Regions from separate parts of the Chryseobacterium sp. PvR013 genome, predicted to be linked through region 2. Evidence: riboswitches for the same ligand, from Rfam matches in the RefSeq annotation. Region 2 holds a riboswitch; each other region holds the start of a gene.
What was found. A riboswitch is a leader RNA that binds a small molecule or an ion and turns the genes downstream of it on or off. The one in region 2 is predicted to bind cobalamin.
Positions count from the first base shown of each region.

Region 1: another riboswitch for cobalamin. It lies ahead of JOE44_RS23030 (TonB-dependent receptor); the one in region 2 lies ahead of metE (5-methyltetrahydropteroyltriglutamate--homocysteine S-methyltransferase).
Region 3: another riboswitch for cobalamin. It lies ahead of JOE44_RS10050 (T9SS type A sorting domain-containing protein); the one in region 2 lies ahead of metE (5-methyltetrahydropteroyltriglutamate--homocysteine S-methyltransferase).
Region 4: another riboswitch for cobalamin. It lies ahead of JOE44_RS15175 (TonB-dependent receptor); the one in region 2 lies ahead of metE (5-methyltetrahydropteroyltriglutamate--homocysteine S-methyltransferase).

Region 1 is NZ_JAFIBT010000001.1:5,059,534-5,061,737, forward strand. It holds gene JOE44_RS23025 (T9SS type A sorting domain-containing protein) at 1-728, shown strand, start outside; cobalamin riboswitch at 865-1,043, shown strand; gene JOE44_RS23030 (TonB-dependent receptor) at 1,076-2,204, shown strand, end outside.
Region 2 is NZ_JAFIBT010000001.1:1,414,763-1,416,966, reverse strand. It holds gene JOE44_RS06415 (LytTR family DNA-binding domain-containing protein) at 1-67, shown strand, start outside; gene JOE44_RS06410 (Lrp/AsnC family transcriptional regulator) at 86-547, opposite strand; cobalamin riboswitch at 743-929, shown strand; gene metE (5-methyltetrahydropteroyltriglutamate--homocysteine S-methyltransferase) at 1,106-2,204, shown strand, end outside.
Region 3 is NZ_JAFIBT010000001.1:2,239,073-2,241,276, forward strand. It holds gene JOE44_RS10045 (esterase-like activity of phytase family protein) at 1-497, opposite strand, end outside; cobalamin riboswitch at 732-922, shown strand; gene JOE44_RS10050 (T9SS type A sorting domain-containing protein) at 983-2,089, shown strand.
Region 4 is NZ_JAFIBT010000001.1:3,323,076-3,325,279, reverse strand. It holds gene JOE44_RS15180 (transporter) at 1-563, shown strand, start outside; cobalamin riboswitch at 656-841, shown strand; gene JOE44_RS15175 (TonB-dependent receptor) at 950-2,204, shown strand, end outside.

The DNA.
Region 1 (2,204 bases), 3.6 Mb from region 2:
GTACGAGAAGCGGTGCAAAATGGCAGGATGGAGTAGAAAGTTTTATTACTGATAATAACGGGAATAATGTAGGGGAAGCAGGAGGGATTTCTGCAGACGGAAATACCATCATAGGATCGGCAAATCCTAATCCCTATGTTTGGAATACTGTAAGCGGGCTCACGTATATCACCCATCCTAATGCTTCTTTCAGTTTCAAAGGGGGTGCAACAGGAATTTCTGCTGATGGGAAAAAAGTTATCGGATATTACAGAGCATTTGGTGCTCCTCCCATGTCCGGAGAAGGTTTTATCTGGACTTCTGCTACCGGAAGGATTAATCTGAATGATTATGCAGCATCTTTAGGAATTGCAACGAATGGAGTAACAATGGGACTTCCTCTGGCTATTTCACAGGACGGAAAGAAAATTGCCGGTTCAGGAACAAATGCTTCAGGTCAGATGATCGCTTTTTATCTGGATACTTCTGAATTTTTATCCATCAATGATGCTGTAAAAGAAAAAAACAGCATAGGTATTTATCCTAATCCAGTTGCTGATATTCTATATTTTAAAGGAACAGGAAAAATAGAGAACGCAGAAATTTATAATATGGTTGGACAAAGGGTGAAATCATTCAATGCTGTAGAAGGACAGATTGATGTTTCATCCTTGTCAAAAGGAGATTATATTTTACAATACTCTGAGAAAAGAGGTAAAAAAGAGACTTATAAACTGATTAAAAAGTAACATATATAAATAGTAAAGTAGTGGGATGAATGGCTGTTTTCAATATTGAAAGCAGCTGTTCTTTTTTTGTTTCACCTCATAAGAAGACCGGCTTTTTAAGCATACGTATGGTTTTGGGCGGATACATATAAAAAACTATCTTTGCAAAAATTTTGGTTTCCAGTATTTTGGAATGAAAAGGGAATCGGGTGTAACTCCCGGACTGTCCCCGCAACTGTAAATCGCAACAAAAGTTTCTGCAAAAAACCACTGTATAAAAACGGGAAGGAGCAGAATGCGAAAGTCAGGAGACCTGCCGGAATTATAATTAAAAAAACATATTGCTTTCGGAGGAAAAGTAAAAAAGTATGGATATAAAAAGATCTTTAGTACTGCTTTTTTCATCGTATGGTTGCTTTCTTTTTGGACAAGAGAAAACCATCGATACTATTTATGTTTTCGACAACCAGATGAACAGGGTTAAACTTTTTCATCCTGTAAAAATAATTTCGGCGGAAGATGCCGAGAAAAACTCCAGTAATCTTTCGGAGCTTCTGAGATTTCAGTCGCAGGTTTTTATTAAAGAAAATGGTCGTGGTGCTGTTTCTTCACCTTCATTCAGAGGAACTACCGCTCAGCAGACAGCATTTGTATGGAATGGGATTAATATCAATTCCAGTTTTCTGGGACAGGGAGATATCAATAATATTGCTTTGTTCGGCTATGATCAGATCGGTATAAAAGCCGGTGGCGGAAGTGTGGTGTATGGAAGTGGTGCTATCGGAGGAAGTATTCACCTGAATAATACCCTTGATTTTAACAAAGGTTTCCATGGTTCTTTATTTTCAGAGGTTGCTTCTTTTAATACCTATAATAATTTTGTAAAAGGTTCTTACAGTAATGAAAGGTTCAGTTTTAAAGCTTCCGGAAATTATTCTGTAAGTGAAAATGATTATAAGGTAAGCGATCTGAACTATATTAACAGAAACGGAAATTATTACAATACTACGTTCAATGCAGGAGCTTCCTACAAGATAACGAATGATCATAAAATTTCATGGCAGAGCCAGTTTTTTGATTCTTCACAGCATTATCCTGTGTATGAAGAAACAGGAACAAAGACAAAATATAAGACTCAAAGTGTAAGAAGTCTTCTTTCGTGGGACTGGAACAAAACAAATTTCAGCAACTCCTTTAAAGCAGCCTATACGGAAGAAAACTTTCAGTATTTCGGTTCACTAAATCAACCTAAATCCAGTGGTGGAACCGGGAAAAATTATATCTTCAAAAATGATTTCAATTATTTCCTGAATTCAAAATGGAATTTTAATCTTATCGGAGAATTTCAGATCAATAAAGGAGAAGGGTACGCGAGTGGAATATCTGATGTAAGCAGAAATATCGGCTCAATTTCAGGATTGTTGAGGTATTTTGCTACGAAAGACCTGCGTTTTGAAGGTGGATTTAAGAAAGATTTTGTGGAAGATGTGAAGTCTC
Region 2 (2,204 bases):
TCAGAAAGATCATTTTATTACAAGCCAGAGCAATACATCTGCTTTCAGAAAATGGATTGAAGAATAAAACCGGTTTCCTGTTCAATTAAATGGTAAGTCCATGGTTGTTTTTCACTTCAGCCATGACAAATGTACTGTGGGTACTCCCGATGGAATCTACAGATCCCAGTTTATTAAATACGAAATCCTGGTAATGTTTCATATCTCTTACCTGAACTTTCAGAAGGAAATCAAAATCTCCGGAAATATTGTAGCATTCGGCAACTTCTTCAATCTCCAGAATTTCTTTTACAAAGTCATAGCCTACAGATCTGTCGTGAATTTTAAGCTTGATTTGGCAGAAAACGGTAAATCCGCGGTTGAGTTTTTCAGCATCCAGAACGGCTGCATATCTTTTAACAAACCCTTCCTGTTCCAGCCTTTTTACTCTTTCAAAAACCGGTGAAGTAGAAAGGTTCACTTCTTTAGCAAGTTCTTTAACGGTCAGTTTGGCATTTTTCTGGAGCAGCCTGAGCAGCTGTAAATCCTTGTCATCGAGTTGTTCCACAGAATATTATTCTTTTAAATGATTAAAACAATCAAATATATAGAATTATATGCTTTTATTTTTATTTTTAAAAGTTTATTTTGCTTAATTTTTCCTTATTTATTGTTCTTTTATTCTGTATTGCTAATTTTACACAAAATTAAAAACTTTTACTGGAAGCAATTGTTAAAGGTAAAAGTACAGTTCTTTATAGATACTTCATCAAACAGGAAAGGTTTTACTGAAGGTAGATTAATAGGGAATCGTGTGCAAATCACGAGCTGTCGCGCAACTGTAAGTAACACACCAAAAGTTTCTGTCTTGGTATATCCACTGCCAAAAGCGGGAAGGATGACGGAAACTGTTACAAGTCAGGAGACCTGCCTTTACTGAATTGACAATGCTTTCGCGGGCTGAAGCTTTTGGGTCATACAGATGATAGATCAGATTCATGTATTTTTCTTTCTGAAGGAAATACACTGTCTGCTATGTCATTACTTTCCTGAAACTTTTTCCGCTAAAACATAACGAAGCATTTTAAAGCACTTTCCTATTAAGTTTAATTAAAAAGTTTAAAAAATGCAAACTCACATTCTGGGCTATCCGCGTATTGGTAGCAAAAGAGAACTCAAAAAAGCCTGCGAACAATATTGGTCAGGTAAAATTCTTTTGGAAGAACTTCTGAATACAGGGAGAACTCTCTGTAATCAAAACTGGAATATTCAGAAAGAAGCCGGTATAGATCTTATCCCGTGCAACGATTTTTCCTATTATGATCAGGTATTGGATATGAGCCTTGTAGTAGGAGCAATTCCTTCACGTTACCATGAGGTGGTGCTTAAAAAGAACAACTCTGAGCTGGATCTTTATTTCGCGATGGCAAGAGGATACCAGAAAGAAGGGCTGGACATTACAGCAATGGAAATGACCAAGTGGTTCGATACCAACTATCACTACATTGTCCCGGAATTTTATAAAAACCAGCAATTTAAATTAAGCTCAGATAAAATTTTCAATGAATTTGCCGGAGCAAAACAGGCGGGTATCAATGCAAAACCGGTAATTATCGGGCTTGTTACTTATCTGTTATTAGGAAAAGAAAAAGAAGAAGGATTTGATAAACTGGATCTGGCTGGAAATCTTCTTTCTGTATATACGGAAATTTTAACCAAACTTCAGGAGCAGGGTGCTGAATGGATCCAGTTTGATGAACCTTTTCTGGCTCTGGATTTAACTGAGAAAGCAAAAGAAACCTATCTTTCTGTGTATTCAGAAGTAAGAAAACGTTTCCCGAAACTGAAATTCATTGTTGCCACTTATTTCGACGGATTAAAAGATAATGCATCGCTTGCTGTTTCGCTTCCGGTGAATACTTTGCATATCGATTTGGTTAGAAATCCGGAACAATTGGATGATATTCTGAATCGTATTCCGGAAAACCTAAGTCTTTCGTTAGGAGTAATTGATGGCAGAAATATCTGGAAAAATGATTTTGAAAAGTCATTGTCTTTCATCAGAAAAGCTGTTGACAAATTAGGCTCTGAAAGGATTTTGATTGCACCGTCATGTTCATTGCTTCATTCTCCTTGCGATCTTGATTTTGAAACGAACCTTAACCCTGAGATTAAAAACTGGCTTGCTTTTGCTAAACAGAAAGTAGAAGAACTGGTGACGCTTA
Region 3 (2,204 bases), 820 kb from region 2:
TCGGCTGCTGCTACAATACTTTCACTGTCAAGACCGTACTGATCAGTACCTAAAACATTTCCGGAAGCATCATAAGCAATTTCTCCTGTACTTCCCATTCCTACAGGATTTGGAAGACCTGTAATAGGTTGTCCTGATGGATTTTTAAGCTTAATATATTTGATAACCTCTACATTCCCGTCAGCATTAATTTTAAAATGCATAATCGTTGGCGTAAAGTTAGGTGCTAAGAACTTTTTTCCATTCTGGAAGTCGGTATTTGGACCTCTGTCTGTAATGACATAAAATTCACCTTTTCTTGTAGGGTGAGCTGCAGCTCCGGAACCAAATCCGCCGTTGATAACATCCACTCCGTTAATCGTAGCCAGTTTTGTAAATGGAAACTCCTGAGGAAGTTTGGAATAATTAATATCCTGATTCATTATTGTTGTGTCATCATCACTTTTACATGAGGCCAATACTGCCAGTACTCCAACAGACCATAGTAATTTTTTCATATGCTATTTTATGGCTGCGAATGTATAAACTGATTGTAAACTGATCTTGAATATAATGATAATTGTATTTTAACATTAGAATCTACAAAATGAATTGAATATAAACAGAAAAATTCAGGATTTAAAAATAAAACAATAACAATACAATCAAATCATTAAACAATATGAAAATCAATTTTTTAAGGATATCTGAAAAAAAATAATTCACAAAACAGACTCATCAATTTATATGATATATTTGCAGCGTTTTAAGGCTGAACAATGTTCATTAATAGGGAATCAGGTGAGAATACTATTCAAATCCTGAGCTGTACCCGCAACTGTAAACTGTTTAAACTTATAGCATAATAATCCACTGGAGGGAAATCCGGGAAGGAAGCTGTAAGATGTGAGCCAGGAGACCTGCCTTAGAATACTGACTTCAGAGAAAGAATTGTTTCTCCCCGTGAAGATAAGTTTCGGGAATAAAACTTTAAATTAATATCATGAGGAAAATTTATCTTTTTTTCTTACTGCTTTGTATGCAGCTTTTGTCGGCCCAATTTACAGAAAACGACATTAAATTTTGGGTAGGAACCGGTTCTAAAAAGGCCTATTTCATTGCAGATTTTAATGACAGCAGTACTCCCAATTCTTATGCATGGGGATACCGTTTTGATGGCAATGATTTATTGATGGAAGATCTTATCAATGCAATTGTGGCAGCAGAACCCCAAATGAACGTTGATATTCCCACAGGATATCTTTCTATTCTTAATTATAACCATCATACATCCACCATTGATGACAGCTGGATAACATGGTCCGGATCCAGTACATCCGGCATGACATGGAACAACGGTGTAGGCTATACTCCTTTAGTGGACGGAAAATGGTATGGAGTTTCATATGGCCTTGATCATTATGACATCCCTCCTTCTCCTCCTGTTCCGGCTTATAGTTCTTCATGGTTTACTCCCTCTCAGGTTACTCATTGGGTGGGAACCGGAAATAATAAAAGCCTCATAGTTATTGATTTTGGGACAGACAATGCCAATGGAAATGCCAATTCTTTTGTGTTTGGAATTAAATATAACGGAAGTATAACTGCAGAGCAGGCTCTACAGCTGGTTCAGACTCAGATTTCCTATTTTAATTTTACATCAGCGAACAATCAGATTTCTAACTTATCATTAAATTCATTTACCGGGAATACTTCCGGATCGGACAGCTGGAAATTGTATAAAGGAAAAGATTTATCAAGCTGGCAAATGAAAGCAAATCTATCTCAGGTTCAGCTGAGCAATAACGATTGGTTAGGATTAAGCTTCGGACAAAGAAGACCATTTACTCCAACTGAAGCACAACTGACTTTAGGTATTTCTTCCGTTACAAAGAAAAAATTCGGCATTTATCCAAATCCGGCCAGTGATTTTATTCAGATTGAAACTGATGAGAAACTGAAAGAAGTGAATATTTATTCTGCTACAGGACAGAAAGTAATAACTTCTCAGGAGTTGAAGATTCCTATCCGATCTTTATCCTCAGGAGTTTATTTTGTTGAGATTAAAACCAATAGTGGTTCTGTGATCCATAAGATTGTTAAAAAATAAAGAAAAGTGCCTAATTGTTGTTGTTTAATGAATGCGTGTAGAAAACCACCCCGTCAAAAATTCTTTGAATTTTTGCCACCCCTCCAAAGGATGGGAATTTTTACGTCTTTAATTG
Region 4 (2,204 bases), 1.9 Mb from region 2:
GAATCGGGGATCTTAACCTGATGGGAATTTATCAGCTGATGAGTTCTAAAGATAATTTTCACCACTTAAGCGGAGGGTTGGGTGTGAAAATCCCTTTGGGGAAATTCGATGAGAAAGGAGCTTCCGGCGTTAATCCGAGTTTTCAGCTGGGAACAGGAAGCTGGGATTATCAGGCCGCTTTGAATTATAAGTTTCAGAAAAATAAAGTGGCTGTGTTGGTGAATACAGATTATACCATCAAAACGGAGAATAAGAAAAATTACCGATTTGGAAACCAATGGAACTATGCAGCGACGGGATTTTATCAGGTTGCAGGAAATGAAAAATCCATTTTTTCAGTGAAAACCGGAGTTCAGGGAGAAGTGTATGCCCAGAACAAACAGTTTGATGAAGCGCTGCCCAATACTGCCGGAAGCGCTTTGTATGGAAAGTTAGGATTTGAAGCCTCCTATAAAAGGCTGAGTTTGGGAAGTGAACTCATGCTTCCTATGTATACCCATCTGGCAGGAGGTGATATCGAAGCAAAATCAAGATTCAGTATTTTCCTGAATATTGGGATTTAAATAAAAACCCTTTTGAAAATCATGTTAAAGCTCCTTCGGGAGCTTTAATTGTTTATGAATCATTATTTTAATTGGGGGTTAGGAATAATTTTTTATCTTTGCCGGAATTTGGTGAGCCCTAAAAAGCTCTTAAAAGGGAATCCGGTGAAAATCCGGAACAGACCCGCTGCTGTAAGCTCCGCACCAAGGTTTTTGAAGAATATATCCACTGTTTTTTAATGGGAAGGATTTCAAAAATGGAGTAAGTCAGAAGACCTGCCAGAAAATAATCGTTTGACGCTTTCGTGGAATAAAGCTTAGGACATCAATGATTCTGTGCAGTGACAGCTGTGCTTTGTCGTTGCTTTCTTATATCCATTAGCGTCTTCATTATCCTAAATGAGCTAATGGCGGCAAAACAAACTACTTCTGCAATTCATAAAGCTGTTTTCACAATACTGGTGATCACATCTCAACTTTTATATTCTCAAAAAAAGAAAAATGACACTCTGAAGGAGGAATCCATCAAGGCGATTAGTCTTTATAAAAAGAATTTTAAAGAAATTATTCCGGCACAAACCCTGCAAGGTGAGCAGCTGGAAAGACTGAACAGCCATTCAGTTGCAGATGCTTTGCGGTATTTTTCCGGAGTTCAGATCAAAGATTATGGAGGGTTAGGGGGTTTGAAAACCATTAATATCCGCAGTATGGGAAGCCAGCATGTAGGTGTTTTCTATGATGGAATTCAATTGGGAAATGCTCAAAACGGGCTGGTAGATCTCGGGAGATATTCATTAGATGATCTGGAAGAAATATCATTGTATAACGGGCAGAAAAGTGAAATTTTCCAACCTGCAAAAGACTTTGGCTCTTCGGGATCGATCTATCTGCAGCCCAAAACACCTGTATTTAAAGGAACAAGAAAAACCAATCTCGTAATAAGAGCAAAAAGTGCGTCCATTGATCTTTTCAATCCATCATTCCGTTTGGAACAAAAAATATCAGACAGAGTTTCTGCCAGTTTCAGTGGAGAATTCATGCAGAGTGACGGGATTTACAGATTTCGGTATGCCAAGAAATATCCCGATGGCCAGCAGGCTTATGATACCATCGCAAAGAGACAGGATTCAGATATCAGGGCAAAACGTTTTGAAACGTCTATCAATGGCACTTTAAATAACGGAAGCTGGAATATCCGTGGCTACGGTTATATTTCAAACCGTGGGATGCCGGCACCTATCGTTAACGGCCGTTTTGGTGGAAGAGGAGCGAGACTTTCTGACGAAAATTATTTTGTACAGGCCAATCTGAGAAAAAAACTGTTCCCAAAATTTGAAACACAGCTGAAAGCAAAATTCGCCTACGATTATACTCATTTTATGGATACGGTTCGTTCGCAGTCTATTATTCATACCGATAATACCTATATCCAAAGAGAGCTCTATCTTTCCTCATCCAATATCTATTCTATCACACCCAATTGGGATGTGAGTCTGAGCGGAGATTTTCAATATAATAATCTTGATGCTAATCTTGATAACTTTTCTTATCCTACACGGTATACCACATTGGTGGCATTGGCAACAACCTATCAGTGGAACAGGTTCAAAATTCTGGGAAGCCTTTTAGGAACTTTTACGTTTGAAGAAGTAAGAAAAAACA